3 regions of the Saccharopolyspora antiqui genome follow, and region 1 is predicted to be linked to each of the others. Evidence: riboswitches for the same ligand, from Rfam matches in the RefSeq annotation. Region 1 holds a riboswitch; each other region holds the start of a gene.
What was found. Region 1 has a riboswitch for glycine ahead of gcvH (glycine cleavage system protein GcvH). Riboswitches for the same ligand answer to the same signal wherever they lie in the genome.
Positions count from the first base shown of each region.

Region 2: linked by a shared signal. The riboswitch ahead of gcvT (glycine cleavage system aminomethyltransferase GcvT) and the one ahead of gcvH (glycine cleavage system protein GcvH) in region 1 are both predicted to bind glycine.
Region 3: linked by a shared signal. The riboswitch ahead of gcvP (aminomethyl-transferring glycine dehydrogenase) and the one ahead of gcvH (glycine cleavage system protein GcvH) in region 1 are both predicted to bind glycine.

Region 1 covers NZ_JBQQBO010000027.1:63,850-74,371, forward strand. Annotated here, with positions in the region: gene ACTWQN_RS31480 (ABC transporter ATP-binding protein) at 1-292, opposite strand, end outside; gene ACTWQN_RS31485 (ABC transporter permease) at 662-1,516, opposite strand; gene ACTWQN_RS31490 (ABC transporter ATP-binding protein) at 1,516-2,508, opposite strand; gene ACTWQN_RS31495 (hypothetical protein) at 2,618-3,166, opposite strand; gene ald (alanine dehydrogenase) at 3,777-4,892, opposite strand; gene ACTWQN_RS31505 (PucR family transcriptional regulator) at 5,327-6,883, opposite strand; glycine riboswitch at 6,994-7,098, shown strand; glycine riboswitch at 7,099-7,197, shown strand; gene gcvH (glycine cleavage system protein GcvH) at 7,248-7,619, shown strand; gene ACTWQN_RS31515 (L-serine ammonia-lyase) at 7,648-9,003, shown strand; gene ACTWQN_RS31520 (MBL fold metallo-hydrolase) at 9,335-10,135, opposite strand; gene ACTWQN_RS31525 (CGNR zinc finger domain-containing protein) at 10,223-10,522, shown strand, end outside.
Region 2 covers NZ_JBQQBO010000025.1:35,056-45,577, forward strand. Annotated here, with positions in the region: gene ACTWQN_RS30340 (phosphoenolpyruvate hydrolase family protein) at 1-713, opposite strand, end outside; gene ACTWQN_RS30345 (Tm-1-like ATP-binding domain-containing protein) at 710-1,906, opposite strand; gene ACTWQN_RS30350 (hypothetical protein) at 1,996-2,562, opposite strand; gene ACTWQN_RS30355 (hypothetical protein) at 2,765-2,920, opposite strand; gene ACTWQN_RS30360 (acyl-CoA dehydrogenase family protein) at 3,171-4,340, opposite strand; gene ACTWQN_RS30365 (TetR/AcrR family transcriptional regulator) at 4,444-5,169, shown strand; glycine riboswitch at 5,325-5,419, shown strand; glycine riboswitch at 5,420-5,518, shown strand; gene gcvT (glycine cleavage system aminomethyltransferase GcvT) at 5,652-6,755, shown strand; gene glyA (serine hydroxymethyltransferase) at 6,855-8,135, shown strand; gene ACTWQN_RS30380 (amino acid permease) at 8,441-9,823, shown strand; gene bioB (biotin synthase BioB) at 9,925-10,522, shown strand, end outside.
Region 3 covers NZ_JBQQBO010000007.1:218,858-229,379, reverse strand. Annotated here, with positions in the region: gene ACTWQN_RS14600 (LysR family transcriptional regulator) at 1-52, shown strand, start outside; gene ACTWQN_RS14595 (propionyl-CoA synthetase) at 57-1,934, opposite strand; gene ACTWQN_RS14590 (hypothetical protein) at 2,262-2,516, shown strand; gene clsA (cardiolipin synthase ClsA) at 2,834-3,430, shown strand; gene gcvH (glycine cleavage system protein GcvH) at 3,551-3,937, shown strand; gene garA (glycogen accumulation regulator GarA) at 4,056-4,523, shown strand; gene ACTWQN_RS14570 (bifunctional nuclease family protein) at 4,913-5,389, shown strand; gene ACTWQN_RS14565 (MerR family transcriptional regulator) at 5,649-6,221, shown strand; glycine riboswitch at 6,299-6,400, shown strand; glycine riboswitch at 6,401-6,517, shown strand; gene gcvP (aminomethyl-transferring glycine dehydrogenase) at 6,648-9,542, shown strand; gene ACTWQN_RS14555 (HesB/YadR/YfhF-family protein) at 9,698-9,967, shown strand; gene ACTWQN_RS14550 (energy-coupling factor ABC transporter permease) at 10,145-10,522, shown strand, end outside.

The sequences.
Region 1 (10,522 bases):
TGGATCGGGACACCACCTGGCCGGTGCGCAGCGCGTCCTGCTTTCCGCCGTCCAGCCGTTGCATCGCGGCGAACACCGCCCGACGCAGGTCGTGCTGCACGTCGAGGGCCAGCCGCCCGGCGCTGTAGCGGCGGACGAACGCCGCGGCGAAGCGGAACACACCCAGCGCGACCAGCGCGAACACGATCCACCACAAGCGGTTGGTGGTGCCTGCGACGGAATCGTCGACCGCCAGCTTGGTCAGCAGCGGAACCAGCGCCTCCAGCCCGACCGCCGTTACGGAGGCACCCATCGCCAAGGTCAAGGCGATCGGATGCCGTCGGCAGGCGGTGAAGAGGCGACGGATCCAACCGCGGACTGGAGGGCGGGGATTACCGGAGTCGCTCACCCCGCCAGGTTATGACGACTCACCGACCACGCAGACCATCCCGACCATCGTTGTGACCCCCACCAACCCCCCGGGGTGGCGAGAGCAAGGGAACCTTCCTGTCACCCCCGAGGCGACGACCAGCGCGTGAAGTGACAGGAAGGTTCCCTTCCTCGCATCGATGGGCGCGCTGGGGCAGGTGACAGGAAGGTTCCCTTGCACCGCTCCCACGGCGGGTGGCGACGGCATGGCCCCACGGAGGGAGCCAGTGTTGGAACGGATTCAGGGTGCGCGTCAGGTGATGTCGCGGCGTCGGCTGATGAGCCATCCACCGGTGATGAACACGGCGGTGTAGCCGACGAAGGTCAGCAGACTCGCCCACCAGGGGTGGCCGTAACTGCCGCCGAAGAACAGGTGCAAGAACTCGAACGCCGCACGCGGGGTGTTCGGCTCGTCAGGCCCGGCCACGGCCGCGACGAACAGCGGCACCGCCAGGTTCGCGACGATCCCGTTGCCAGCAGCACCCGGTAGGTAGGGACCGATACCGGCAGCAGCGGAATCGATCAGGCTCAACGACAGGATGAACTCGACCACGAACTTGTAGACCAGCGCAACGATGATCGCGAGCACGGCGTTCGCGACCAGCGCGCCGAAACCAACCCCGAGCAGCGTCCACAGCACCATCGCGAGCACACCGACCCCACCGACGCTGAGCCAGTCGGTCAGGCCGCCGAAATTGCCGAAATCCTGACCGGCACCGAGCAGGCCCCCGAGGCTTGCGAACAGGACGTTCGCGAGACCGTAGAGCAGACCGACAGCCGCGTAGGCGGCGAGCTTCGCCACCAGCACGGCACCACGCGGATTACCGGTGAGGTACGTCGTGGTGATGCTCTTGTTCCGGTGCTCACCGGCGAACGCCATGGCGCCGAAGAGCATCGCGAAGACGGTGCTGAAGTTCGTCGACATGGACACCGAGAGCAGCCCGAGAGGCACCGACCGGTCAAACTCCTCGACCGTGTTGATGATCCCGACGATCGCAGTGCCCAACCAGCCCGCGCCGAAGCCGAGCAACGCCACCGGGATGAGCAGCGCCCACCACAGGCTCGTCGTGAAGATCTTGCGGAACTCCGCTTTGACCAGCCCGCCCATCAGGCATTCCCCCCGAACCCGTGGCCTCCGCCGGAGGGTTCACGACCGCTCGGTGCGGACCACTGCTCGGCTCCAGGCTGCAGAACACCGGTGTACTGACCGCTGGTGAGCTGGAAGAACAACTGCTCCAGGCCGATTCGTTCATCCTGCATCCCGTACAGCGCTACCCCGGCGTCCAACGCCAGGTCCGCGACGGCACGGGAGTCGGCACCGGTCACCGCCAGCCTGCCGTCCGTGAGGTATTCGATGCCGAAACCGGCCTCCTGCAACTTGTCGACGAGCTTGTCGGGATCGGCGGCCTGCACCAGCGCGCGGGAACGCTGTGCGGCGCGAAGCTGATCGAGATGGCCGTCGTAGACGCAGCGTCCGTGGCTGATGATGACCAACTGGTCCACGGTGTGCTCGATCTCCCTGAGGAAGTGACTGGACATCAGCACGGTTCGGCCGCTCGCGGCGAAGGCCTTCAGGAAGTTCCGCAGCCAGGCGATGCCCTCCGGATCCAGCCCGTTGGCGGGTTCGTCGAGCACCAGCAACTGCGGGTCGCCGAGCAATGCGGTGGCCAGCGCCAGGCGCTGACGCATCCCCAGCGAGAACGAGCCGGTCTTTCGTCGCCCGGCAGCGGCCAAACCGACGAGCTCAAGAGCACGATCGACCTGCGCATCTGGGACGTTCATCGCGGCGGCATAGCACCGCAGGTGATGGCGGGCAGTGCGGCCGGGGTGGAAGCTCTGCGCGTCCAGCACGGCGCCGATCACCGTCGCCGGATTTTGCAGTTGGCGAAACGGCAAACCGTTGATCGTTGCCGTGCCCGAGGTCGGGGTGACCAGGCCGAGCAGCATCCGCAGCGTTGTCGTCTTGCCCGACCCGTTGGGGCCGAGGAACCCGGTCACCGTCCCCGGCCGAACCGTGAAACTGAGGTCCTGCACTGCGTTGACCGGCCCGAAGCTCTTGCTGAGACCCTGCACAATGATCCGGCCACTGCCGTCGTGCACACGCCCTCCATCGTCACCTGTTCACTCGTCGGTGCCCATCCTGCCGGACAACTACCCGTGTTCAGGTGCGGAGTCGTGGTTTTCCAAGCGGGTTCTCAGCGGCGCCGGGCTACGGCCAGCGAACGGACCGGTCGATCACCGACGCTCGATAGATCTTGCTGTGGTCGGTTTCGAGGTGACCACCCATGGGCGGCGGGGTGGGGGGAACAGTCAGATCGGGACGGGTGAACTCGTTGGTGTCCCAGTCGCTCGGTCCGCGGCCGACGGAGGAGACGATCGGCCGCGGGATGACCGCAACGGCCGACGTTGCCTCCGCAGACCTCGGTCGTAACCTCCGGTGCAGTGACTCCAGGAGGGTGCCGCGGTTGGGCACGGGTCGTCCGGAATGGTCGCTGATGAGCTGCCGGTGCGCGGTCAGCCACACCGTGCACGGCCAGGGGCGGGCCCGCAGTGTGCCCTGGCAGGACGGGCATCGGCCGTCCTCGCCGGGATTGTGCTCGTCGAGCAGGGCGCGCAGGCCCTCGGTGAGTCGGTAGAGCTCGGACCGGGCAACTGGCAGGAGCACCTCGGGTGCGTTGTCCGCGGTGACCTGATCCAACCTGTCGAGTCGGTCGAGGACGGCCTTTCGCAGCGCCACGTGCATCATGTCGTCTCCCACCGTCGTCGAGTGTTTCGAGTGCGTCGGTGTTGCGCGCAGAGATCGTGTGACGAACCACCCCGGCGCTGACTCCATCGGGTGACATCGGCAGTGGGGAGGCACGCCTGCACCGGCACCCCGCAATGCTCACCCCATCGAGTGGTTATCGATTCGGCTTGAAAATCCCCGCTGTGCTGCGGCTCACGTCGTCGGCAAACGGGCGATCGTGTCCTACACTTGAAAGTGGCGGCCTGCTCCCGGTGACCCCCAGGCTGGTTGAGCGGGCCGCCCCGTCCGGCTGTTTGAGCCCGTTTTGTCCGGCTGCATTCTGTTTTTTGATCATTCCGCAGGCCGCGCGCACGAAGTTTTCGCCCGAGTGGAAACCTTTTCCAGCCTGACTGCAAACCCGCTCGGCGCGGCTTTTCTTCTCCCTGAACCGCTGGCCAAGACCCGGCTGAACCGGTTGGTGGCAGCTTGATGCGGCCCGTTGACGAGCAGAAGGGAACCTTCCTGCCACTCGCGGACCTGGTTCTCCCACAACGTCCAGCATCCCGTCACGCGGATGCGAGGAAGGGAACCTTCCTGGCAGATCTGACAGGAAGGTTCCCTTCCTCGCGATTCGGTGGACTGATCAGGACAGGATGCTGCTCACCGGGGTGTTGGCGCGGCCGTGCGCCTCGGCGACCGGTTCGTTGACCAGCTTGCCGTCGTGGGTGTTGAGACCCGCTGCGAGCGCGGCGTCCGCTCGGCAAGCCTGCAGCCAACCCTGGTCAGCGATGCGCACCACGTACGGCAACGTGACGTTGGTGAGCGCGTGCGTCGACGTGTTCGGAACCGCACCCGGCATGTTCGCCACGCAGTAGAAGACCGAGTTGTGCACCCGGTAGGTCGGCTCGTCGTGCGTGGTCGGACGGGAGTCTGCGAAGCAGCCGCCCTGGTCGATCGCGATGTCCACCAGCACGCTGCCCGGCTTCATCTCGGACACCAGGTGGTTGGACACCAGCGTCGGCGCTTTAGCGCCCGGGATCAGCACGGCACCGATGACGAGGTCGGCGGCCCGCACCGCCTGCTCGACCGTGTACCGGTTGGAAGTGACCGTGCGGATCTGGCCGTGGAAGTCGCGGTCGATTTCGCGGAGCTTGTCGACATTGGTGTCGAGAAGCTCGACGTCGGCACCCATGCCCAACGCGACGCGGGCCGCGTTGAGGCCCGCGACACCGCCACCGATCACAACGACGCGCGCCGGGTGCACACCGGGAACACCGCCCGGCAGCACACCGCGCCCACCGCAGGGACGCATCAGGGAGTAGGCCCCCACCTGCGGGGCGAGGCGCCCGGCGACCTCGCTCATCGGTGCCAACAGCGGCAGCCTGCCGTCGCCGGTCTGCACGGTTTCGTAGGCGATCCCGGTGACCCCGGACGCCAGCATCGCGTCGGTCAGCTCGGCGGAAGCAGCCAGATGCAGGTAGGTGAACAACACCTGGTCCCGGCGCATGCGCGGGTACTCCTCGGCGATCGGTTCCTTCACCTTGAGGACCAGCTGTCCCTCGGCCCACACCTCATCGGCACTGGGCAACACCTTCGCACCCGCCGCCAGGTAGTCCTCGTCGGGAATCGATGATCCCGCGCCCGCGCTCGTCTCGACGAAAACGTCGTGGCCACGGGAGGTGAGTTCGTGCACACCCGCAGGTGTGATCGCGACCCGATACTCGTTGTTCTTGATCTCGCGCGGCACTGAGATCTTCACGGCGGCTTCCTTTCGTCGCTGTTGGGCCCAACGATCCGCCGCCGTTGCCAGGGGCGCATCATTCCCGCCGGATGAGATTGACCCGACCGCTTTGTGCTCGCAGCACAACGCGCCCGGCGCACCGCAGCGCTACACCAATGGGTTCGGATTTCCTGCCCGAAACCCGAAGCTGCCGGGTCCGCGACAGCAAGGTTCCCTTCCTCACAAAGGCACCGACCAGGCCCGCAGCAGCACTTTCCGGCCACGGATGACAGAAAGGTTCCCTTGCTGCACGTCACGCGGGTTGCCGCGGGCCCACTGATGACAGGAAGGTTCCCTTCCTCGCACAGCACCGTCGCCCGCGGTCGAGTGGCGGGTGACAGGAAGGTTCCCTTGCTCCCATCTGGCGCCGGGCGGTTCGGTGTGGTGGGAGTGGCAGGAAGGTTCCCTTGCTTTCAGCCGTGCTGCGCCCAGTGCTCGGCGAGTAGTTGCACGAGCAGCGCGGATCGGACGTCGGGGTCTTCGAGGTCGACGTTCACGAGTTGGGTGAGTCGCTTCATCCGATAGCGGAAGGTGTTGGGGTGCACGCGCAGCTCGCGGCTCGCCTGCCGGGGATCGCCGGGGTGCCGCAGCGCCGCGTGCAGGGTGGCCAGGTAGTCGGTGCCCTGCGTGCGGTCGTGGTCGCGCAGCACCGGTATCGGCCCGAGCGCGCCGATTCCGGCATCCGTCGCCGCGCCCGCCATGCGGCTGAGCACCAGCAGATGCCAGTTGTCCTCGTACACCGCCACCCGCTGCGTCAACAGGCCGGTCCGCAGCAGGCCGATCAGCTCCTCGGCTTGCGTCCGCGACTGGGCCAGCTCGGCAACAGCCACCGCGGTGCCCACCGCGATGAGCGGACGGGGCGACACGTCGTGGGATGCGAGGGCTTCCCGCAAGTCCGGCCAGCCGCCGGGGCGGGCGCGGTCGGGAACCAGCGCATACAGCAGGGTGCCGATCTCGGTGACCAGCGGGCGCCGCCCGATCCCGCGCGTGATCCACTCCCACATCGCCAACCGATGCCCCTCCGCGGGGCCGGCCGACGATGGCACTTCGATGGCGACGACTCGATGCGGCTCGTTGGGCACCGCCAGGTCGTTGGCGGCGGCCCGCCAGCCTTCACCGCCTTCCAACAGCAGCCGCACCTGTTCGGCGGATCGGCGCCGCTCCGAATCCGCCACCGCGCGCCACCGCAGCAGTTGCAGCGCGACCAGCGGTGCGGTGTCCGCGAAGGCGGTAGAACGCTCCTCGGACACCTCGCCGGGAACCACCGCCCACATCGACCCCAGCAGCTCACCGCCCATCCGGATCGGCACGACCAACCGGGGCAGGGTTCCGTCCTGCTGGGCGGGCACGAAGATCGCCGAACTGCCCTTGCTGAGCTGCCGGAACGTGCCGCGAGCCCGGAACTTGGCGAGCACGTCGTCGGGCTGCTTGCGCCCCATGATCGTCGACACCCGCGCGGGATCGGTGAGATCCTGCCGCGCGGAATACGCCAGCACCTGGGAGTGCGCGTCCTCAATCGTGACGGGCGCGTCCACCACGTCGGCCACCGCATCGGCGAGCCGGAACAGATCACCCACACCGGCGCCGCGCGCATCGGCCTCCTCGATGCCGGTTCCGGCCAACGCGGCACGGATCAGCCAGACCAGCTGCGCCCAGGCGGTACCAGGCCGAACCTCGACCAGCGCCACCCCGCTCTGCTCGGCAGCCGCGACGACGGCGTCATCAGCGGAAATCGGCGGCTTGAGCAGCACTGCCGCGGCATCCTGTGCGCCGCACACCCGCGTCAGCGCCACCGCATGTTCGCGGTCCGTGACGGCCACCCCCAGAACGAGGTCACCGCCGGCCGCGGTCGGTGGTTGATCAAGCTCGGCGATGACGACGTCCCCGACGCAGACGGTCGGCTCCGGGATGACCACGGCGCGCAGCAGCGTCGGTCCGACTCTCTCGACCAGTGCCCGGATGTCCAGCATCACCGGCCTCCTGAGAACCTCGGGCCGCCTCCGGTGGGCGGGGAGGGCGTTGACACCAGGGCTGGCCCGTTTATCGTTGCTGAGCACCTCGACAATCGCATACCGGCCCTAGACCCCGTGCGGGAGAGACCCTGCGAGCTCACGTCGAGCCGCCAGGGCGCCGAAGGAGCAAGACTCCCCACAAACTCTCAGGCACCCATGACCGTTCGGGCGAGGCAACTCTGGAAAGCGTGCGTCATCGATGACGCTCCACCCACGGTGCAAGCCGCGACTGCCGCGGTGAAGCTCTCAGGTTCCGCAACAGAGGGGGAGGCCCAGCAACCCCGGGCATGCGTGCCCCCCGACAGCTATGGAGCCTCCCCGCATGTCCATGCCCGAGAACCTGCGCTACACCGAAGAACACGAGTGGCTTGCCGACCGCGGCGAACTGGTCCGGATCGGCATCACCCAACATGCCGCCGACGCCCTCGGCGACATCGTCTACGTCCAGTTGCCCGCGGTCGGAGACCAGATCGAGGCCGGTCAGTCCTGCGGTGAACTGGAGTCCACCAAGTCCGTCAGCGACCTGTTCGCGCCGGTGAGCGGCGAGGTCGTGGCGATCAACGAGTCCGTTGTGGACGATCCCGCGCTGGTCAACACCGAGCCCTTCGGTGGGGGTTGGCTGCTTGAGGTGCGCGCCACCGACACCGGTGCGGTGCTCACCGCCGAGCAGTACGCGGAACTGATCGCGCAGTAGCCGGGTCGGGCGACGGAGGAGAGCGCCAATGGCGATCAGCGTCTTCGACCTGTTCTCGGTGGGCATCGGGCCGTCCAGCTCGCACACCGTTGGCCCGATGCGCGCTGCGAAGCGGTTCGCGCAGCGGCTGCGCGACGCGGGCCGGTTGCCGCAGGTGAAGCGGATCAAGGCGGAACTGTTCGGTTCGCTGGGAGCGACCGGGCACGGGCACGGCAGCCCGAAGGCGGTGCTGCTCGGTCTGGAGGGCCACAGCCCGGAAAGCGTCGACCCGGCCGCGGTTGAGGGCCGGGTGGCGGAAATCCGGGAGACCGGGCGGTTGCTGGTCGACGAAGTGCAGGAGATCAGGTTCGTGGTGGACCGGGATCTGGTGATGCACCGCCGCAGGTCACTGCCCTTGCACCCCAACGGGATGCGGTTCACCGCGTTCGGCGCCGACGACGCCGAGTTGGACACCGCGGTGTTCTATTCGGTGGGCGGTGGTTTCGTCGTCGACGAGGACGCCACTGGTGCCGATCGGATCAAACCCGACGAGACGGTGTTGAAGTTCCCGTTCCGCACCGGTGCGGAACTGCTCGCCCGAACCGCCGAGTCCGGGCTGTCGATCAGCGACATCATGCTGGCCAACGAGTTGTCCTGGCGCGACGAGGACACCGTGCGCCGGGAACTGCTGGACATCTGGCAAGTCATGCGCGAATGCGTGGACAACGGGTGCCGCAACACCGGAGAACTGCCCGGCGGCCTCAAAGTCCGGCGTCGGGCGGCGGAATTGGCCGCTTCGCTGACCGAGCGGGACGATCCGCTGGAGTGGGTCACCCTCTTCGCGCTCGCGGTGAACGAGGAGAACGCGGCCGGCGGTCGCGTGGTGACCGCGCCGACCAACGGAGCGGCTGGCATCGTGCCCGCGGTGCTGCACTACTACGTGCGTTTCGTGCCTGGTGCCGACGACAACGGGGTGGTTCGGTTCCTGCTCGCGGCCGCTGCGGTCGGTGTGCTGTTCAAGGAGAACGCGTCGATCTCCGGGGCCGAGGTCGGCTGTCAGGGCGAGGTCGGCTCCGCGTGTTCGATGGCCGCCGCCGGGCTCGCCGAGGTCCTCGGCGGAACCCCGAACCAGGTGGAGAACGCCGCCGAGATCGCGATGGAGCACAACCTCGGGCTCACCTGCGATCCGATCGGCGGCCTGGTGCAGATCCCGTGCATCGAGCGCAACGCGGTCGCTTCGGTGAAGGCCATCACGGCCGCGCGGATGGCGATGCGCGGCGACGGCAGCCATTTCGTCTCGCTTGACAAGGTGATCAAGACCATGCGGGAAACCGGCCGGGACATGAAGGTCAAGTACAAGGAGACCGCCCGCGGCGGACTGGCCGTCAACGTCATCGAGTGCTGAGAAAACCGCCCCTGAGCCGCGAGAATCTGCGCCCCGGGGCGTTCGCGTCGTGGTCGAGAATGGGGGTTTGCTCTCAACTTGAGTTGAGGTTTTAGGTGGTTTCATCAGCGGGATCTCGGAGGAAGGGGCCGGAGATGGAATTCACCGACGCGACCCATCCGATGGGGTACTGGACCGGGGCGGCCAACCAAGCCGTCGTTGGGCACATCAACGACTCACTGGTGGAACTGGGCATTGCGCAGCGCCACTTGTGGTCCTACCTGCGAACACGGGTTCCTGAATCGGACCGGGGAGCCGTCATCAGTGCCGACCCTGCCGCGCTGTGCGTGGCTCAGGGTGTGGCGGATTCCCCGGGCTGGAGCAGTACGAGCCGGTCGGCGAGCCCGGCCCGCTCGAACGCCTCGCGCAGTGCGTCGCCGCCTTCGGTGAAGTGCTGCCAGCTGTTGAAGTGGACCGGCACGATGCGCCTCGCCCGCAGGAGCTTCGCGGCCTCGACCGCCCCCGCACTGTCCAATGTGAGCAGTGCGCCATCGAAGAACCTGGTTCGGGCGGCACCGGCGAACAGCACCGCCGTGTCCACCGGGGCGAACCGGTCGGCGATGTGCCGGACCACGTCGAGCGAAGCGTTGTCGCCGCTGACGTAAACAGTGGGTAGGTCGGCCGCCGTCAGCATGAAACCGGCAACCTCGCCGGTCACGGCCTCGCAGCCTTCCGGGCCATGCTGGGCTGGCAAGGCGGTGATGCGCAGGTTCCCTCCGCTGGGGCGGGGGAGGTCGAGATATGCCCAGGGCGCCAGGGAGTGGGCGGCACCGGAGAGTCGGGCCGCGCCGCTGGGAGTGGTCACCGTGAGCGGCACGCGTTGCAGGAACGCCCTTCCGGAGTTGTCGAGGTTGTCCTGGTGCTGGTCGTGCGACAGGAGCACGGCGTCCACCTGGCCGAGGTCGGCAGGGGCCAGCGCTGCCGGAGCCGTTTTGGTGAGCAGCGCACCTGACGGGCTCCGGTATTCGCCCGGCTCGTCGAACGTCGGATCGGTGACCATGCGCAGGCCGCCGAGTTCCAGGACAGCGGTCGGGCCGCCCACGGCGCGGATGGTCAGCGCGCTGGTGGATGAGGCGTGCGGGCTGCCGACCATGCCGAACCTCTCACGGAAATCAGAACTCCTTCGTTGGGCGACGGTAGCTCTTCCTAATGGAATATCGCAATGTTTAACATGAGAGTTGTGGGTGGCCGTGATCTAGTGATCCCGGGGGAAGAGCGCTTCTGCGCGCTTGCTCTGGTCAACACCCGCATCAACCGATCAAACGGTCCGTTCGACGAGCTGGCCGACACCCCCGCCGCGCGGGCGTGGCTGGTCGAGCACGGGCTGCTGGCCAGCGGTGCCTCCTTCGACGCTCGCCGAGCGGAGCTGCTGAGAACGTTCCGCGAGTCCGTCCGCGCACTCCTCGATGCGCGAGCGTCGGATTCCACACCATCTCGGGAAGATCTCGCGGCGGTGAACGAATGCCTGCACGCACCCGTA
Region 2 (10,522 bases), on a different contig from region 1:
TACGCGGCGTCTTCGGGCATCGAGATCGGCCCGCCGTGGCAGAGCACCAGCACGTCGTCGCGCACCTCGCTGGCAGCCTGCGCCCATTCGTCGATCAGCGCCACGCAGTCGTCCAGCGATTTGGCGGTCTCGGCGCCGATGGCACCGCCGGTGGTCAATCCGAGGTGGCACACGATGATGTCCGCACCGGCCTCGGTCATCGCCCGAGCATCGGTGCTGGAGAACACGTACGGCGTGGTGAGCAGGTCGGCGTCGCGCGCGGCGGCGACGAGTTCGACCTCCAAGCCGTAACCCATGCCGGTTTCCTCCAGGTTCGCCCGGAAGGTGCCGTCGATGAGCCCGACGGTCGGGAAGTTCTGGATCCCGGCGAACCCGAGGTCGCGCAGCTCGGCCAGGAAGCGATCCCGCAGCATGAACGGGTCGGTGCCGTTCACCCCGGCCAGCACCGGGGTGCGCCGCACCACCGGCAGCACCTCGCGGGCCATCTCCACCACGATGTCGTTGGCGTTGCCGTAAGCCAGCAGTCCGGCCAGCGAACCCCGCCCCGCCATCCGGTAGCGGCCGGAGTTGTAGATGACGATCAGGTCGATGCCGCCGGATTCCTCGCACTTGGCGGAGAGCCCTGTGCCCGCGCCGCCGCCGACGATCGGTTCGCCGCGCTCGACCTTGGCGCGCAACCCGCGCAGCACTTCGGCGCGCTCGAATCGACTCATCGTGCCTCCTGACGAGCAACATCGCGGAACGCCGCGATCAGCGCGGCGGCGAACTCCGGATCGTTGACGTTGTGCGGTACTCGCTGGACCTGCCGGTCGGCGGTCTGCTTCAACTGGCCCTCCAGGGTGTCGAAGAGCACCGCATCCGCCTCGGGATCGTAGAAGGGCTGACCCGGTGCGTCCAACATGGACACTCCGCCGGTCGGGAGCAGCAACCGCACCGGCCCTCGACAGGCGTTGAGCTTGGCGGCGATGAACTCGGCGATCAGCCGACATTCGGCAGCGGTCGTGCGCATCAGCGTGACCTGCGGATTGTGCACGTACAGGTGGCGATCCCGGTACTGCGGCGGAACCGTTTCCAGCGCACCGAAGTTCACCATGTCCAGGGCGCCGCACGAGCCGACGTAGGGCACCTCGGTCCGCGCGATGGCGTCCAGGCGCTGCTGCCCCGCGCTCATCACACCACCGGCGATCAGGTCGCAGACCTCCGTGGTGGTGATGTCCAAAACCGCGCGGACCAAGCCGTCGTCGACGAGCTTTTCCATGGCACGACCGCCGGTTCCGGTCGCGTGGAACACCAGCGGGTCGTAATCGGCGGCCAGTTGTTCGGCCACCGCGGTCACGCACGGCGTGGTGACGCCGAACATCGACAGCGCCACGGCCGGTTTGTCCTCGGCGGGCGGCACCGGACGGGTCGCGGCGCCGAGCAGTGCGTGCGCGGCGTTTCCCAGCACCTGGCGGGAAATCCGGTTCAACCCGGCGACATCGGTGACCGACGGGAACATCGCGATGTCGGTCGCGTCCACATAGGGCGAAACGTCCCCGGAGGCCACGGTGGACACCATCACCTTGGGCACGCCGACCGGTAATGCGCGCATCGCGGGCGTGATCAGCGCGGTGCCGCCCGATCCGCCGAGCCCGATGATCCCGTCGACGTCCCGATCGGACAGGAACCGCTCGAACGCGGTGGCCATCGCGACGACGGCGGAGCCGCGATCGCCGGTGAACACCGCGGCGGCGCCGTCCGGGTGGTGCGCGGCGACCGCGGCGGCCGACACATCGGCATCGGAGGTCCCACCGCTGGTGGACAGGTCCACGGTGACCACCGGATGCCCGCGGGCGACGAGCCCGGCGACGTAGTGCAGCTCCGCGCCTTTGGTGTCGAATGTTCCGACAACGTACGCGCTGCCCATCGCGACCTCCGCTGCTCGGCATCGAAGCAACCCCGCGAGACTCTACTGTTGATCTCGCCGCAGCACAGCCCGTTGCCCAGGCGATTTCGTCAGCGGCGCCGCTGCTTGGGGACGTGGCCGAGCCGACGGGAGTGCGCGTGGGTCGCCTGCACCCACTGCGCAACCGCCGGGCGCGTGATCAGGACCATCAGCGTGATCACGACGGCCGCGAGCACGATCCACACCAGCAACGTGGCGAAGTCCGCGCCGTCCTCGCCCAGCCCGCGCACCGAGCGGAACGCACCGAACGCGACGACCGCCATCGTGGTCCAACCGGCCAACGCCATTCGCGCGGCACTGGGAAACCTCGGGTGCAGCAGCCCCACCACGCCGAGGGCGTGCATCGCACCGACCCCACCGACGATGAGCGTGAGCAGCACCACGACGATCTCACCGCCACCGCTGGCCCCGCTCAACCCGACGACCAGGGTGTAGACGGCGACCCCGAGGATGATCAGCGCGACGAGCCCGCCGAGGACGGCGGCCGCGAGCACCACCCCTGGCCGCGGCGGAGCTTGCGGCCCGTACTGGGGCTGCTGGGGTTGGGGTGGTGGCACCGGACCACCCGGCCCGTGACCCTGCGGATACCTGTTCCCCTGCCAAGGCGGTTGGGACATGGCCACACTCCTGCTCAAGTGCTCGGGTGCTCAAGTGCTCGGGCGCCGCTGATCCACCGCAGATCCTAACGAATCAGGCCACCCGAGAAGACCAGATCGGCCAAGGAGAAGCACGTTGCCTCGGCGGGACAACGATTCCCGACAACGGGTCCGCACGACGAACGACCCCCGGCGCGGTGCCGGGGGTCGTTGTCGGCTCGGGTCAGTGGCTCTTGCCGCCCTTGCCGAAGAACTTGTTCTTGACCTGGTCGATCTTCTCCTTGTTCTTCGGGTCGGAGGCGTACTTCTTGGCCTGGTCGATCACCTTGCGCCCCTGCGGGCTGCTGGCGAACTCGGTGACCTTCTTGAACAGCGACATCTTTGCTCCTGGCGGGTCGGACTCGTGGGCGGTTCGGAGTACCGGCTCCTCCCAGGCTACCGACAAAACGGGCGCGCTTCAGCCGAGCGCCGACCACCGAGTCGGACGAAATCAACCGGGCACCGGCATCGGCGTCCAAGACACCTGTCCCAGACGTTCGTGCTGCGTGCCGGTTCGTGGCGATTTCGCGCGAAAATCGCCACGCTCCAGGCCAAGTACCACGCTCCAGGCCGGAGGCAGGCGCCGAGGTTCAGCCGAGCACGCCGCTGATCGAGGCGTGGCCCTTCAGCAGGTTGCGGGCCACCGTGCGGCGCTGGATCTCGTCGGTGCCTTCGAAGATGCGCAGCAGTCGCAGGTCGCGGTACCAGCGCTCGACCGGCAGTTCCTTCGTGTAGCCCATGCCACCGTGCATCTGCAGCACCCGGTCCACGATCTCGCCCGCGCGGGTGGCCCCGAACAGCTTGGCGATCGACTGCGCGTGCCGCGAGTCCAGACCCTGGTCGACCTGCCAGGCCGCCTGCAGCACCAGCCAGCGCAGCGCCTCGATCTCCACCGCGGAGTCGGCGATCATCCACTGGATGGCCTGGCGCTCGGCGATCGGCTTGCCGAAGGTCTCGCGGGTCTTGGCGTAGTCCATTCCCATCTCGACCAGCCGTTCGCAGGCCCCGAGCGCGTGCGCGGGCAGCAGGTAGCGGCCGCGGCCGATCCACTGCATGGCCAGCGCGAAGCCCTTGCCGACCTCGCCGAGCACGTTGCTCGCGGGCACCCGAACGTTGTCGAACACCAGCGCGGCGGGTTGGCGCTCCAACGGGCCCATGATGTCGATCGGCTCGGACTTCCAGCCCATGTCCCGGTCGGCGAGGAAGCAGGTGACCCCGCCGTTGGCCCGATCGGTGACGGCGAAGACCATCGCGAAGTCGGCGTCGATGCCGCCGGTGATGAACGTCTTCTCACCGTTGATCACCCACTCGTCGCCGTCTTGGACGGCGGTGGTGCGCAGGTTCCTGGCATCCGATCCGGCACCCGGCTCGGTGATCGCGAAGCACGACTTGCGGGTGCCCTCGATGGTCGGCAGCAGGTAGCGCTGCTTCTGCTCCTCGTTGGCGTAGTACAGGATGTTGTCGGCGTAGCCGCCGAACCGGAACGGCACGAAGGTGCGGCCGAGCTCGATCTCGATCAGCGCGGTCAGCACCGCCGACAGGCCCATCCCGCCGTACTCCTCGGGCGTCTGCACGCCCCAGAACCCGGACTGCTTCGCCTTGTCCTGCAGTTCGCGCAGCTCGTCCCTGGTCAGGCCGCGTTGCCCGGCCCGCTCGCGACGCAGCACCTCGGGTTCCAGCGGCACCAGCTCGCGCTGGACGAAGTTGCGCACCCAGTCGCGGATGTCGCGTTCGGTGTCGGACAGCGAGAAGTCGACCATCGCCGGATTCCTTTCAGTGCAGCCGCATAACTAACGACGTTAGTTTTATGGCAGCCTAAGACCGTCCCGGCGAGCGCCGCAAGGGACCCGACGAGGAGAGAACGTGCCCAGACCAGCCACTCCCCGGCTGTCGCCGGAGCGCATCCAGCGGATCGGGCTGGAGATCATCGACACTGACGGCCTCGACGCGCTGTCCATGCGCCGCCTGGCCGAGCGACTCGGCGTGCGCGCCGCATCGCTCTACAACCACGTGTCGACCAAGGAAGACCTGCTGCACGAGATCGCCGACGGCGTGATGGCCGCGGTGGACGTCTCCGGCTTCGACGCGGACTGGACGACCGGCCTGCGCACCTGGGCCCGCTCCTACCGGGCGGCCCTGATCTCGCACCCGAACCTGGTCCCGTTCCTGGCCTACGGCCCGGCCCGCCGGGAGATCGCGCTGCGCGCCGCGGACGCGGTGCACGGCGGCCTGACCAGCGCGGGCTGGCCGCAGCGCTACGCCACGATGATCGGTGCCTCGACGAAGTACCTGGTGGTCGGCTCCGCGATGGGCTCGTTCAGCGGCGGCTTCCCAGACGACGCGGCGGTCTACGACGACCGCTTCCCACACCTCAACCGAGCCCACCTGCTCCGCGAACACGCGGCGGAAATAGACGCGGACAGCTTCGAACTAGCCCTATCCGCCCTGATAGACGGCCTGCAGAAGCAGTACCGCGAACTGAGCGACGAGCGGATGCGCCGCGAGCCCCAGGCGTCGCTGGAAGACCCGGCCGATGTCGCAGAACTGAACGCAGCCCGCGACGACATGGGATCCGGCGACGCCTGGTGACGCGAACGGACAACTCACTCAGTCCACTTCGGGTAACCCCTTTCGGAGGAGACACAAGTCGCGGTCAAGCCAGTCCGAGATCACTCACTCGTCCGGTTGACTTGGGTCGTGTTCGGTTCGTAGCGTCCTGGGCGCACAACCGAATACCGCGCCGATGACGTCGTGCGGGAGAGACTCCGCCCGCGAGGTGGAGCGCCGAAGGAGCAACACTCCCCAGCAAACTCTCAGGCACCGGCACCGCACGACACCAGGCGAACACGGAGAAAAGCAGAAGCGCAGGCTTCTCGCCCACGGTGCAAGCCACCCCTGGGGGTGGCGAAACTCTCAGGCCAATGACTCCGGGGAGACCCGCCCGACCAGCGCAAGCCCGTGCAGGTCCCAAGCCCGTGCAGGTCGGAGTCGAGGTGCCCCCGATAAGGTTGGGCGCAGTGAGCTGACCGGCCCTCGACTGCCGACCGGTGCCCACCAGGAGGAGTCTCACCATGTCGTCGCCTCGGCGAACGCCCCTGCACCACGTGCACGAAGCCCTCGGTGCGACCTTCACCGAATTCGCGGGCTGGCAGATGCCGGTGCGCTACTCCGGCGACATCGCCGAGCACAACGCGGTCCGGGGCAGCGCCGGACTGTTCGACCTGACCCACATGGGTGAGATTCGCATCAGCGGGCCGCAGGCCGCCGAAGCGCTGGACCACGCGCTGGTCGGGGCCGCGTCGGCGATCAAGCCCGGCCGCGCCCGCTACACGATGATCTGCAACGACTCCGGTGGCGTGCTCGACGACCTGATCGTCTACCGGCTCGACGAGCAGGAGTTCCTGGTGGTGGCCAACGCCGCCAACGCGGCCCTGGTGTCCGCCGAGTTGGCCGACCGGGTCGGCGGGTTCGACGCCGAGCACCGGGACGTCTCCGACGACTACGCGCTGATCGCCGTGCAGGGCCCCAACGCCGTCGCGATCCTCGCGCCGTTGACCGACACCGACCTCGACGAGGTCAAGTACTACGCGGGCTACCGCAGCCAGGTGGCGGGCCAGGACGTGCTGCTGGCGCGCACCGGCTACACCGGCGAGGACGGCTTCGAGCTGTTCACCGCGCCCGGCGACGCCGAAGCGGTCTGGCAGGCGCTGACCGAGTCCGGCGCGCGGCACGGCCTGCTGCCGACCGGGCTGTCCTGCCGCGACACGCTGCGCCTGGAAGCGGGCATGCCGCTGTACGGCAACGAGCTGTCCGCCGACCTCACGCCCTACCACGCCAACCTCGGCCGGGTGGTCAAGCTCGACAAGCCCGGCGACTTCGTCGGCAAGGCCGCGCTGGCCGCCACCGCCGAGAAGCCCACCGAGCGCACCCTGGTCGGGCTGAGCACCGAGCAGCGCCGCGCGCCCCGGCACGGCTACCGCGTGCTGGCCGCCGACGGCGCCGAGGTCGGCGTCGTCACCAGCGGCGCCCCGTCCCCGACCCTGGGCCACCCGATCGGGATGGCCTACGTGGATCGCGACCACAGCGAACCCGGCACCCAGTTGCAGGTCGACATCCGCGGTAGGAACGTCGCGGTGCAGGTCGTCGAGCTGCCGTTCTACCGCCGCGAAGCCTGACGAGATCGAACATCTGGAGGACACTTGCGAGACATTCGTCATCCCCTCGCACGGGTCCGACCGGGTGCGGGTGTCCCGCAATACACAGGAGGCAACATCATGTCGACACCGGACCTGTTCAACGACCAGCTGGCCGCGGTGGATCCGGAGGTGGCGGTGGCGGTGGGCGCTGAGTTGCACCGCCAGCAGTCCACGCTGGAGATGATCGCGTCGGAGAACTTCGCCCCGCAGGCGGTGTTGGAGGCGCAGGGTTCGGTGCTGACCAACAAGTACGCCGAGGGCTATCCGGGCCGCCGCTACTACGGCGGCTGCGAGCACGTCGACGTCATCGAGCAGCTGGCCATCGACCGGGTCAAGGAGCTCTTCGGGGCCGCGTTCGCCAACGTGCAGCCGCATTCCGGCGCGCAGGCCAACGCGGCGGCGATGTTCGCGCTGCTCAAGCCGGGCGACACCATCATGGGCCTGGACCTGGCCCACGGCGGGCACCTCACCCACGGGATGCGGATCAACTTCTCCGGCAAGCTCTACAACGTGGTGCCGTACCACGTCAGCGCCGAGGACCACCGCGTCGACATGGACGAAGTCGCCCAGCTGGCCCGCGAGCACCAGCCCCAACTGATCATCGCCGGATGGTCGGCCTACCCGCGCCAGCTGGACTTCAAGCGGTTCCGGGAGATCGCCGACGAGGTCGGCGCCTACCTGATGGTCGACATGGCGCACTTCGCCGGACTGGTCGCCGCCGGGTTGCACCCCAGCCCGGTGCCGCACGCCCACGTGGTGACCACCACCACCCACAAGACCCTCGGCGGGCCGCGCGGTGGCGTGATCCTGTCCTCGGATCCGGAGTTCACCAAGAAGTTCAACTCCGCCGTGTTCCCCGGTCAGCAGGGCGGGCCGTTGGAGCACGTGATCGCCGGGAAAGCGGTGGCGTTCAAGATCGCCGCGACGCCGGAGTTCAACGACCGGCAGCGGCGCACCGTGGAGGGCGCGCAGATCCTGGCCGGGCGCCTGCTGGCCGACGACGCCGCCCAGGCCGGGGTGCGGCTGGTCTCCGGCGGCACCGACGTCCACCTGGTGCTGGTGGACCTGCGGGATTCCGAACTGGACGGCAAGCAGGCCGAGGACCGGCTGCACGAGATCGGCATCACCGTCAACCGCAACGCCGTGCCCAACGACCCCCGTCCGCCGATGGTGACCTCGGGGCTGCGCATCGGTACCCCGGCGCTGGCCACCCGGGGCTTCGGCAAGGAGGAGTTCACCGAGGTCGCCGACATCATCGCCGAGGCCCTGAAACCGGGCTTCGACGACACGACGAGCGCGAAGCTGCGCTCCCGCGTCGAAGCGCTCGCCGCCAAGCACCCGCTGTACCCGAACCTGTAAGAACCTGTCTTCGAACTCATCTTGCGCAGCGGTGCGGGTGGCGGGACTCAGACGCCGTCTCGGGCTAAGCGGCTGGCGCCGCTTCAAAAGATCAAAGACAGTTGCCAAGTGTGACGCACGACGCCACATTCCGGCCCGCAATGTCCGGAATGTGGCGTTGTGCTAACGGGTCCGAAGTGGACTTGTGCTCGATCGGGCAAACGCTCGATGTCAAGTGGTCCCAACCTCTTGCCAGCATCCACCGAATGTCGCAGTATCTGCGCAGTTTCAGCGAAATACGCTGGCAGTTTAAGGAGTCCACTTCGATGAGCCAACCAGTGGCCGAGGAGTACCGGAAGGATCTGAGTACCCGGCACATCAACATGATCGCGATCGGTGGGGCGATCGGGGTCGGGCTGTTCCTCGGTTCCGGCAAGGCGCTCCACCAGGTCGGCCCGGGCTTGATCCTGATCTACGCGATCGCCGGTGTGATGATCTTCTTCGTGATGCGGGCGCTCGGCGAGTTGCTGATGTACCGCCCGGTCAGCGGATCTTTCGCGGAGTACGCGGGCGAGTTCGTCGGGCCGTGGGCGAAGTTCGCGGTCGGCTGGGGGTACTGGCTGGTCTGGATCGTCACCGGCATGGCCGAGATCACGGCGGTCGGCGAGTACTTCCAGTTCTGGTTCCCCAACGTTCCACAGTGGATCCCCGCGCTCGGGGCGCTGATCGTGCTCAGCGGGGTGAACCTGATCGCGGTGAAGCTGTTCGGCGAATTCGAGTTCTGGTTCGCCCTGATCAAGGTGCTGGCCATCATCGGCCTGATCGTGCTGGCCGCGCTGATCCTGGTGTTCGGCTTCAGCGATGTGGGCGACACGGCGGCGGTCAGCAACATCTGGTCCAACGGTGGGCTGTTCCCGAACGGGGCGACCTCGTCGCTGCTGGCGTTCCAGATCGTCATGTTCGCCTTCGTCGGCGTCGAGATGGTTGGCCAGACCGCCAGCGAGAGCTCCAACCCGCAGAAGGTGCTGCCGCGGGCGATCAATTCGGTGATGTGGCGGATCCTGATCTTCTACGTGGGCGCGCTGATCGCGTTGACCGCGTTGGTCCCGTGGACCCAGTTCCCCGCCGACGGCAGCCCGTTCGTGCACGCCTTCACGCTGATCGGCATTCCGGCCGCGGCCGGGGTGGTGAACTTCGTGGTGACCACGGCGGCGCTTTCGTCCTGCAACAGCGGCATCTACTCCACCGCGCGGATGGTGCGCACACTCTCCGAGGACGGCCAGGCGCCGCGCTCGGTGGGGCGGCTGAGCTCGCGGGCGGTGCCCGCGCGGGCCATCGCGGTGACCTTCTGCGCGATGCTGATCGGTGTGGTGCTCAACTACTTCGTCCCGGAGCAGGCGTTCACCTACATCACCAGCGCCAGCACGGTGGGCGCCATCTTCACCTGGGGCATGATCGTGATCGCGCACCTGGGCTACCGCCGCAAGATCGCTCGCGGCGAGATCCAGGCGGGACCGTTCCGGATGCCGCTCGCCCCGTACTCGAACTACGTGGTGCTGGCGTTCCTGGTGTTCGTCGTGGTGCTGCTGGCCTTCGACGCGGAGACGCGAATCGCCTTGTACATCACGCCGGTGCTGGCCGTCGCCGTCGTGATCGGCTACCTCGCGGTGCGCAACCGGCGGCCGGAGCGCGAACTCATCCGCAGGTGAACGTCGTCAACCACTTGAGGATTCGTCCCGACAAAGCACCGGTGCGGATCTTGTAGGGCGGGCACGTTGTTGCCCCATCGCGGGTCGGCGAGGCTCTAGCCATGACGATCTCGCTGGATGCGCTGGTCACGAAGTCCCTCGACCGGCGTCCGCCGACCCGCGATGAGGCGCTCGCACTGCTCACCGACGAACTCGACGTGCTGGATGTGGTGGCAGCCGCCGGTAGGGTCCGCCGGTGCTTCTTCGGCCGCCGGGTCAAGCTCAACACGATCATCAATCTCAAGAGCGGACTGTGCCCGGAGGACTGCAACTACTGCTCGCAGCGGCTGGGGTCCACTTCGGACATCCTGAAGTACTCGTGGGTCGCGCCCGCTGAGGCCGCCGAAGCCGCCGACCGGGCGGCGCGGGCCGGTGCGAAGCGGATCTGCCTGGTGACCAGCGGGCGCGGTCCGGGGCAGCGGGACATCGGCCGGGTCGCCGAGACCGTCGAGGCGATCAAGGCCCAGCAGCCGGATGTGGAGATCTGCGCGTGCCTGGGGCTGCTCGGGGAGGGGCAGGCCGACCGGTTGCGCGACGCCGGGGTGCACGCCTACAGCCACAACCTCAACACCAACGAGTCCCGCTACGCCGAGATCTGCTCCACGCACACCTTCACCGACCGGGTCGACACCGTCCGGCAAGCGACCAGCGCGGGCCTTT
Region 3 (10,522 bases), on a different contig from region 1:
CGCCGTGCTCCAGGCGCTGGAGGACGTGGCGCAGGACCGGCAGCGCGGCTGAGGCCTCAGCGGCCTCGCAGCGCCGGGCGCAGCCGGTCCAGCACCGCTGGATCCTCGATGGTGGAGGGCACCTTGGTGTCGCCGGTGTCGGCGATCTCGCGCATCGACTTGCGCAGGATCTTGCCCGAGCGGGTCTTGGGCAGCCCATCGACCACCGCGACCTCCCGGAAGGCCGCCACCGGCCCGATCTGCTCGCGCACCGCCGCGACCAGTTCGTCCCGCAGCGCCGCCTCGCTGATGTCCACACCGGACTTCAGCACCACGAACCCGCGCGGCACCTGCCCCTTCAACGAGTCGTGCACGCCGATCACGGCGCACTCCGCGACAGCCGGATGCGCCGCCAGGACCGCCTCCATCGACCCGGTCGACAACCGGTGCCCGGCCACGTTGATCACGTCGTCGGTGCGGCCCATCACGAACACGTACCCGTCGGCGTCGACGTAGCCGTTGTCGCCGGTGAGGTAGTAGCCGGGGTAGCGCGACAGGTACGACTCCCGGAACCGCTCGTCGTCGCCCCACAGCGTCGGCAAGGTGCCCGGCGGCAGCGGGAGCTTGAGGCACAGCGCGCCGTCGGTCTCCGGTGGCAGCGGCTGCCCGGCCTGGTCGAGGACCGCCACGTCGTAGCCGGGCACCGGCACGGTCGGCGACCCGGCCTTGACCGGCATCGGCTCCAGTCCGCGCAGGTTCGAGCAGATCGGCCAGCCCGTCTCGGTCTGCCACCAGTGGTCGATCACCGGGACGCCGAGCCGCTGCGACGCCCAGTGGTAGGTCTCCGGATCCAGCCGCTCACCGGCCAGGAACAGGGTCCGCAGGCTCGTGATGTCGTGGTCGGCCAGCAGTTCGGCCTCCGGGTCCATCCGCTTGATCGCGCGGAACGCGGTCGGCGCGGTGAACAGCGCCTTGACGCGGTGCGCGGCGATGACCCGCCAGAACGCGCCCGCATCCGGGGTCCCGACCGGCTTGCCCTCGTAGACCACGGTGGTCGCCCCGGTCAGCAGCGGTGCGTAGACGATGTAGGAGTGGCCGACGACCCAGCCGACGTCGGAGGCGGTCCAGAAGACATCACCCGGCCCGATGTCGTAGATGTTGGCCATCGACCAGCGCAGCGCCACCGCGTGTCCGCCGTTGTCGCGCACCACGCCCTTCGGCCGCCCGGTGGTGCCCGAGGTGTAGAGCACGTACAGCGGATCGGTGGCCGCGACCGGCACGCAGTCGGCCGGTTCGGCCTGCGCCAGCGCGTCGTTCCAGTCCACATCGCGCGGCCCGAGCTCGGCGCGGGCCTGCTCGCGCTGGAACACGATCACCCGCCGCGGCTGGTGCTCGGCCAGTCGCAGCGCCTCGTCGACGATCGGCTTGTACTCGACGATCCGGTTCGGTTCCAGGCCGCACGACGCCGCGACGATCACCGTCGGCCGGGCGTCGTCGATGCGCGCCGCCAGCTCCTTCGGCGCGAAGCCGCCGAAGACCACCGAATGCACCGCGCCGATGCGCGCGCAGGCCAACATCGCCACGACCGCCTCGGGGATCATCGGCAGGTAGATCACCACGCGATCGCCCGGCGCGGCGCCCTGCGCCCGCAACGCCCCGGCGAACAGCGCGACCCGCTCCAGCAGTTCCCGGTAGGTCCAGCGCCGCACCGCGCCGGTCATCGCCGAGTCCCAGATCAACGCGGGCTGCTCGCCGCGACCGTCCCGAACATGCCGGTCCAGCGCGTTGAAACAGGTGTTGAGCACACCGTCGGGGAACCACCGGAAGAATGGATCCGCGGTGTCGTCCAGGGCCCGCGACGGCGCCTGCTCCCATTCGATCGCGGCCGCCGCGTCGAGCCAGAAGCCCTCCCGGTCCGCCAAACTCCGCCGGTAGGCCTCGGCGTACTCGCCCATGGCCACACACCTCCCGCACACACCGATGTTGCCTGGTGTCCTACCGCAAATCCCCGGCCACGCCAAGATCGCCTCCGGCGGCGCGCGAAACACGTTTGTCACAGCCGAAACACCGTTGATCGGACGAACGGTAGTTGATCTTCGGCAGCACTGAGCGCCGGGCCGATATCCGCTCGCAGTTCGGCGACGCAACGTGTCCATTTGGCGCTGCGGGGCCAAGTCGCCGCGACAGAGCGTGCTCGACCGCACACAATCGATCCGGAGTCGAAGATCGGGCTAACACCAGGAGGCATTGTGCCGACAACGAAATCGGAGGTGCTACGAACGATGAGCACGGAACCGGCCCTGCCGCCCAAGGCATCCGCCGCCCAGGTCTCTGCCGACGAGGTCGATCCGAGCGGAGCCAGGTCGACCACCGAGTTGCCCACCACGCCGTGCAGCGTGGTGTGGAGCGGCGGCCATTCGTACGTGCTCGAAGGTGTCACCGGGGCTCGCTGGGCGGGTGTGGACGATCGCGGCCGGGCCCGGTTCCTCACCGACGCCGACCTCCGACGGCGCGGCTGGAGCCATACGCGGGCCTGACCCCGATCCGCGACTGCGCGGCTCCCACCCACGCGAAGCCAGCCCGATCGACCGGCTCCGTGGGAGCCCAGCCGCCAAGTGTGTTGTGCCAGGAATGTGAGACCCTGATCCAGTAGGGACGCACCGGGTGTGCGCCCGAAGCGGGGTAGCAACGCACAACCATTCAGGGGAGGCTCGTGGTGCAGGACGCTGAGCGCACCACGGACAACACCACGAGCGGGGACCGCGACGTGAACCCCGGCCCCGCGGGCGAGGACCCCGTGCAGCGTCCCGAACCGCCGGGCCCGGACCGGGCCCCGGATCCCGGCCTCGCCCGGATCCGGGAGGCCGCCGCCGGCGTGTGGGCCGATCCATGGTGGACACTGCCGAACCTGCTCAGCGTGATCCGGCTGGCCGGTGTGCCGGTGTTCCTCTGGCTGCTGCTCGGCCCGCGAGCCGACCTGCTCGCCCTGCTGGTGCTCGTGGTCAGCGGCATCACCGACTGGCTCGACGGCAAGCTCGCCCGCTGGCTCAACCAGTACAGCCGCATCGGCGAACTGCTCGACCCGGCCGCCGACCGCCTCTACATAGTCGCGACGCTGGTGGCCTTCGTGCTGCGCGACGTGGTGCCCTGGTGGGTCGCCGCCGCGCTGGTGATCCGCGACGTGGTGCTGACCCTGTGCCTGCCGGTGCTGCGCTGGCACGGCTACGAACCGCCCGACGTGCACTACCTCGGCAAGGCCGCCACCTTCTGCCTGATGTACGCGTTCCCGCTGTTGTTGCTGGTGCAGGAGGACTTCCCGCTGTCCGACATCGTGCGCCCGATCGCATACGCGTTCACCTGCTGGGGCGGGGCGCTCTACCTGTGGGCGGGCATCCTCTACCTCGGGCAGGTCGTCGCGGCGGTGCGCCAGGCCAGGTCCAAATCGATCTAGTCGACATCCCGGGGTCGCCTTGCGGCCCGGCCAGCACGGCAAATACGCTCGCCGAACCGATCACGCGCACCATCGCGGCCGGTGATCCACTGCACCAGCGGACCAGGGAGGCGGGACCACGTGGCGGCCCCGGACGAGATCAAGTACACCGAAGAGCACGAGTGGGTTCAGCGCACTGCGGAGGACACGGTGCGCATCGGGATCACCGACTACGCGCAGCAGCAGTTGGGTGACGTGGTGTTCGTGCAGCTCCCCGAGCTCGGTCAGCAGGTCGCCGCGGGTGACGCGCTGGGCGAGGTGGAGTCGACCAAGAGCGTCTCCGACATCTACGCCCCGGTCACCGGTGAGGTGGTGGCCCGCAACGAGCAGTTGGCGGACGAGCCCGAGCTGGTCAATTCGGCGCCGCTGGGCGACGGCTGGATGGTCGAGCTCAAGCTCGCCGACCCGGCCCAACTGACCGGGCTGCTCGACGCCGCGGGCTACCAGAAGCTGATCGACCAGGCATGATCGTCTTCGTGTCGGTGGCCGCGGAGAAGATGTCGGGAGTCGCGCGTTCCGTGCCTGTCGCAGCACGGTACGTTGGGCACATACTTGGCACGATCTATCCGCGTAGAGGAGAGCTCAGGTGAGCCAAAACAGCGGCTTCGGCGATGTTCCGCCGGAGCAGTCACCGGAGACCACCTCGGTCTTCAGGCCCTTCCTCTCGGAGCCGGAAAGCACCGAGAGTGCGCCCCCGGAGCCTGCCGCCGCATCCGGGGTCGATGCGCTGCCCGCCGGGTCCGCCCTGCTGGTGGTCAAGCGTGGCCCGAACGCGGGTTCGCGATTTCTGCTGGACCGGGAGACCACCAGCGCGGGACGTCACCCGGACAGCGACATCTTCCTCGACGACGTCACGGTTTCCCGTCGGCACGCCGAGTTCCGGCGCGAGGGCAACGACTTCGTGGTCGTCGACGTCGGCAGCCTCAACGGCACCTACGTCAACCGGGAGCCGGTGGACACCTCGGTGCTGGCCAACGGCGATGAGGTGCAGATCGGGAAGTTCCGGCTGGTGTTCCTGACCGGCCCGATCGACGGGGGACCGGGCGGCCGCTGAGGCCCCGGCATTCGACTTTGCGACCCGCCAGCGGGGCGGCGCCGAGGTGGCGTCGCCCCGCTGGCGCGTCCCGGGTCCGCGGGCCGGGCGCGCGATGTCCGCGCGCTGGGAATTTCCCGGCGTCGCAACCGGTTTCTACGTCAATGCGGCTTTTTGCACCGGTCCGATGGGCCGGTGGGCGGTGTATCGTGCTGGGTAATGCTCGATGAAGAGCTCAGCCAGCGGTTTCGGGCCAGATGCACCGGCAGGAAGGCCGCGAGAATCGGTGGTCGACCAGACCGCCAAAGGGATGGGCGTGTCCGCCGTATCGCGGGTAGCGTCGGAGGCGTCGGTGCGCGATCCTCGACGGGGATGTCACGCTTCGGCGCGCTGGAGGAGGCGATGTGACGATGAGCAGCGAGATGCGCGTCGTCGGCGTGCGAGTGGAACTACCAGCAAACCAGCCGATTCTGCTGTTGCGCGAGGCGCACGGCGAGCGTTACCTGCCGATCTGGATCGGCTCGGTCGAGGCGACGGCCATCGCCCTTGAGCAGCAGGGTGTGCGGCCGCAAAGACCACTTACCCACGACCTGCTGAAGGACGTCATCGGTGCCCTCGGGCGCGACCTGGAACAGGTGCGGATCACCGACCTGCAGGACGGCACCTTCTTCGCCGAGCTGGTGTTCGACGGGGATGTGCGGGTTTCGGCACGGCCGAGCGACTCGGTGGCGCTGGCGCTGCGCATCGGGGTGCCGATCCACGCCGACGAATCGGTGTTGGACGAGGCGGGGCTGATCATCCCGGACGAGCAAGAGGACGAGGTCGAGAAGTTCCGCGAGTTCCTGGACTCGGTATCGCCGGAGGACTTCCGCGGCGCGGACACCTGACCCCGCCGATCGGCCCGACGACAGCATCCCGGCCCCTGCCCGCGCACCGCGGGCAGGGGCCGGGTCGTCCGGGCGCGTCGCGTTGACCTCCCCGCGGGGCAGGCATACCGTCGAGATACGCGAATTGCCCCGGTGTGATTCAGCCGGTGATTCGGCCGATGCGTTCGACCGGTGGGCGGTGTTCGCGGCCCTGGACCGGGATGGTTCGGGTGCTGGTGATCGTCGTCGTCGGCTTCGTGCCGGACGAGGGGAGGCAGGCGTGGTCGAGGAAGCGTCCAACCGGGATGCTGCCGCTGAGCAGGGCGAACTGTTCCCCGACGCCTCACTGCCGGACGAACTGGTCGGCTACCGGGGCCCGGCGGCCTGCCAGATCGCCGGTATCACCTACCGCCAGTTGGACTACTGGGCGCGCACCAAGCTGGTCGGACCGTCCATCCGCGGTGCCGCCGGTTCTGGCTCGCAGCGGTTGTACTCGTTCAAGGACATCCTGGTGCTCAAGGTGGTCAAGCGACTGCTGGACACCGGGGTGTCGCTGCACAACATCCGGGTCGCGGTGGAGCACCTGCGCAACCGAGGCGTGCAGGACCTGGCGCGGCTGACGCTGTTCAGCGACGGGACGACGGTCTACGAGTGCACCTCTGCCGAGGAGGTGGTCGACCTGTTGCAGGGTGGCCAAGGGGTGTTCGGCATCGCCGTCAGCGGTGCGATGCGCGAGATCAGCGGCACGATCCACGAGTTCCCGGCCGAACGGGCCGACGGTGGCGAGCTGGCGGAGTCGGTGGACGACGAGTTGTCCCGGCGGCGGCGCGACCGGCAGGCCGAGACCGGCTGAATCGGGCGAACCATGTGCGGCTGGTGACATCGGCGGTCCGCTGCGGCCGCCTGATCCGGTAGGCTGCGGCACATCGCCGACCCCGTGCGGGAGAGTCCGGTCCGGCTTCGGTCGTGGCTGGCGCCGAAGGAGCAACTCTCCCCGACAACCTCTCAGGCCACCTGGACCGCACGGGCGAGATGCCTCTGGAAAGAGAGCGCACCGCAGCCGTGGTGCACTCCGCCGACGGTGCAAGCCCGGTGCTCCGGGTGAAGCTCTCAGGCGTCCGCTGCGCGGACAGTGACAGAGGGGGAGAGCAGCGCAGTTCCAGCTGGGTCTTGCGGGACATCCGCGCCCGGTCGGTCACCTGAGCAGCAAGGCGATCGTCGCTCACGTGGCCTGCACTGCCTGCCGCCCTTTGTCCGCCGTGATGATTGAGGTTTGGCGATGACCGACGTGACCCACGACCGCATCCCACTGGCCGCGCTGGAGCACGGCACGCCGTTCGCCGATCGGCACGTCGGACCGATGCCCGCCGAGTTGGCGCACATGCTCGACGTGATCGGGGTCGGTTCGCTGGAGGAGCTGGGGCAGCGCGCCGTGCCGGAGGCGATCCGGGAAGGCGACCTGGAGCTGGCGCTGCCCGAACCGGCCACCGAAGCCGACGCGCTGGCCGAGCTGCGCGACCTGGCGCACCACTGCCACCCGCACACCGAGATGATCGGGCTGGGCTACTACGCCACCATCACCCCGCCGGTGATCCTGCGCAACGTGCTGGAAAGCCCCGCCTGGTACACCGCGTACACCCCGTACCAGCCGGAGATCTCGCAGGGGCGCCTCGAAGCGCTGCTGAACTTCCAGACCATGGTCGCCGACCTGGCCGGGGCGCCGGTGGCCAACGCCTCGATGCTCGACGAGTCGACCGCGGCGGCCGAGGGCATGACGCTGGTGCGCCGCGCGGGCCGGTCGAAGTCGCCGCGGTTCGTGGTGGACGCCGATACGCTGCCGCAGACCATCGCGGTGATCGAGACCCGCGCGCGGCCGCTGGGCATCGAGGTCGTCGTGGCGGACCTGTCCGAGGGGGCGCGGGCGCTGCCGGAGGGCGAGTTCTTCGGCGTGCTGCTGGCCTATCCGGGCGCCGCTGGCGCGGTGCGCGACCACGAGGAGATCATCGCCGAAGTGCACCGGCGCGGCGCGAAGGTCGTCGTGGCGGCCGATCTGCTGGCGCTGACGCTGCTGCGCTCGCCCGGCGAGATCGGCGCCGACGTGGTGATCGGGAGCACCCAGCGCTTCGGGGTGCCGATGGGCTTCGGCGGTCCGCACGCCGGATTCATGGCCGTGGCCAAGGGACTTGAGCGGCAGCTGCCGGGCCGACTGGTCGGGGTGAGCGTCGACGCCGACGGCGACCAGGCCTACCGGCTGGCGCTGCAAACCCGCGAACAGCACATCCGCCGCGAGAAGGCCACCAGCAACATCTGCACCGCGCAGGTGCTGCTGGCGGTCGTGGCGTCGATGTACGCCGTGTACCACGGACCGGCCGGGCTGCGTTCGATCGCGACCCGCGCGCACCGGATGGCGGCCGTGCTCGCCGAGCAGCTGCGCCGCAGCGGGATCGAGGTGCTGCACCGGGAGTTCTTCGACACGATCGTCACGAAGGTGCCGGGCAGGGCGGACGAGATCGTCGCGGCGGCCCGGCAGCGCGGCGTCAACCTCCGCCGGGTGGACGTCGACCACGTCGGCATCAGCTGCGACGAGACCACCACGCGGGCCCATCTGGCGACCGTGTGGCAGGCGTTCGGCATCGCGGATGTGGACGTCGACGAACTGGACACCGAGACCCCGGACGCGCTGCCGACAGCACTGCGGCGCACCTCGGAGTACCTGACCCACCCGGTGTTCCACACCCATCGCTCCGAGACCTCGCTGCTGCGCTACCTGCGGCAACTGTCCGATAAGGACATTGCGCTGGACCGCAGCATGATCCCGTTGGGCTCCTGCACCATGAAGCTCAACGCGACGGCCGAGATGGAGCCGATCACCTGGCCGGAATTCGGTTCGCTGCACCCGTTCGCGCCCGCCCAGGACGCCGCCGGGTTGCTGTCGATCGTCAAGGACCTGGAGAACTGGCTGGCCGAGATCACCGGTTACGACGCGGTGAGCCTGCAGCCCAACGCCGGCAGCCAGGGCGAGTTCGCGGGTCTGCTGGCGATCCGCGCCTACCACCACAGCCGTGGTGCCGCCGACCGGAACGTCTGCCTGATCCCGGCGAGCGCGCACGGCACCAACGCCGCGAGCGCGGTGATGGCCGGGATGCGGGTGATCGTGGTGCGCTGCGACGACGAGGGCAACATCGAGATGGCGCACCTGCGCGAACTGGTCGCCGAGCACGCCGACGACCTCGCCGCGATCATGATCACCTACCCGTCGACGCACGGCGTCTACGAGGACACCGTGCGCGAGGTGTGCGGGTTGGTGCACGACGCCGGCGGTCAGGTCTACGTGGACGGCGCGAACCTCAACGCGCTGATCGGCCTGGCCCGGATGGGCAAGTTCGGTGCCGACGTCTCACACCTGAACCTGCACAAGACCTTCTGCATCCCGCACGGCGGCGGTGGCCCCGGGGTCGGCCCGATCGGGGTGCGCGAGCACCTGGCGCCGTTCCTGCCGAACCACCCGATGCAGCCCGCCGCGGGTCCGACGACCGGGGTCGGCCCGATCAGCGCGGCCCCGTGGGGCAGCGCCTCGATCCTGCCGATCTCCTGGGCCTACGTGCGGATGATGGGTGCCGACGGCCTGCGCCGCGCGACCCTGACCGCGGTGGCCGCCGCCAACTACGTGGCCCGCCGGCTGGGCAGCTACTTCCCGGTGCTCTACACCGGCGAGGGCGGCTTCGTGGCGCACGAGTGCATCCTCGATCTGCGGCCGATCAGCAGGACCAGCGGCATCACCGTCGACGACGTCGCCAAGCGGCTGGCCGACTACGGCATCCACGCGCCGACGATGTCGTTCCCGGTGGCCGGCACGCTGATGGTCGAGCCGACGGAGAGCGAGAACCTGGCAGAGCTGGACCGCTTCTGCGAGGCGATGATCGCCATCCGGGCGGAGATCGACAAGGTCGTCGCCGGGCAGTGGCCCGCCGACGACAACCCGCTGGTGCACGCCCCGCACACGGCTGCCTCGCTGGCCAAGGAGTGGAACCACGCCTACTCGCGGGCGGAAGCGGCCTACCCGCTGGGCACCGATGTGGTGAAGGTGTGGCCGCCGGTGCGCCGCATCGACGGCGCCCACGGCGACCGCAACCTGGTCTGCTCCTGCCCGCCGCTGACCGCCTACCAGGGCTGATCTCCCCGCAGCACCCCCGGTCGCGGTGGCGGCCGGGGGCGCTGCGGCTACTGGGGCGGGTGCGACACGCCGAACCGGGTTCGGTTTGCGCATCCGGAGGCCCGGATGACACGGTGTCCCCTTCATCTGACCGGCTCCGAGAGGAGTGGAGCATCATGCTCACCATCAGCGAGAGTGCCGCCGAGGTCATCAAGCTCGTCCTCGTCGGCGGCGACTCTCCGGAAGGTTCCGGGCTGCGCATCGCGCCGGCCGGAGAGGGCCTGCAGGCGTCGATCGTCGAACAGCCGCAGGACGGCGATGAGGTGATCGAGGAATCCGGGGTTCGGGTGTTCCTCGAACCGCAGGTCGCGACGTCGCTCGGCGACAAGGTGCTGGACGCCGAGCGCGATTCCAACGGAGAGCTGGCGCTCGCCGTTCGCGACTGACCCCACGACTCGACCGTCGGCCCGGGTGTTTTGCCCGGGTCGACCTTTTTTCTGCCGAGAATTGCGATCAAGAACTCTTGCCAGCTACTGGTGATAACGCCAAATCGGCAACTACCCTCAATGCGCAGCTGTTCGGGCTAGGAGAGGGACCGCGTCGTGCCGACTACCACGCTCGCCATGCACATGAGTGATGGCCTGCTGAACGCGCCGACGGCGGTGCTGTTCGCGGCCGTGGCGATCGCTGGGCTGGCGGTCGCGCTGGCCAAGGCGCGGGCCGATCTCGACGACCGGACCGCGCCGATGGCCGGTCTGGTCGCCGCGTTCGTCTTCGCCGCCCAGATGATCAACTTCCCGGTGTTGCCCGGTGTCAGCGGGCACCTGCTCGGCGGCGCGTTGGCGGCGCTGCTGGCCGGGCCGTGGGTCGGCGCGCTGTGCGTGGCGATCGTCCTGGTGGTGCAGGCGCTGCTGTTCGCCGACGGCGGGTTGACCATGCTCGGCGCGAACATCACCAACATGGCGCTGATCGGCACCGCCGTCGGATACCTCGTCGCGCTC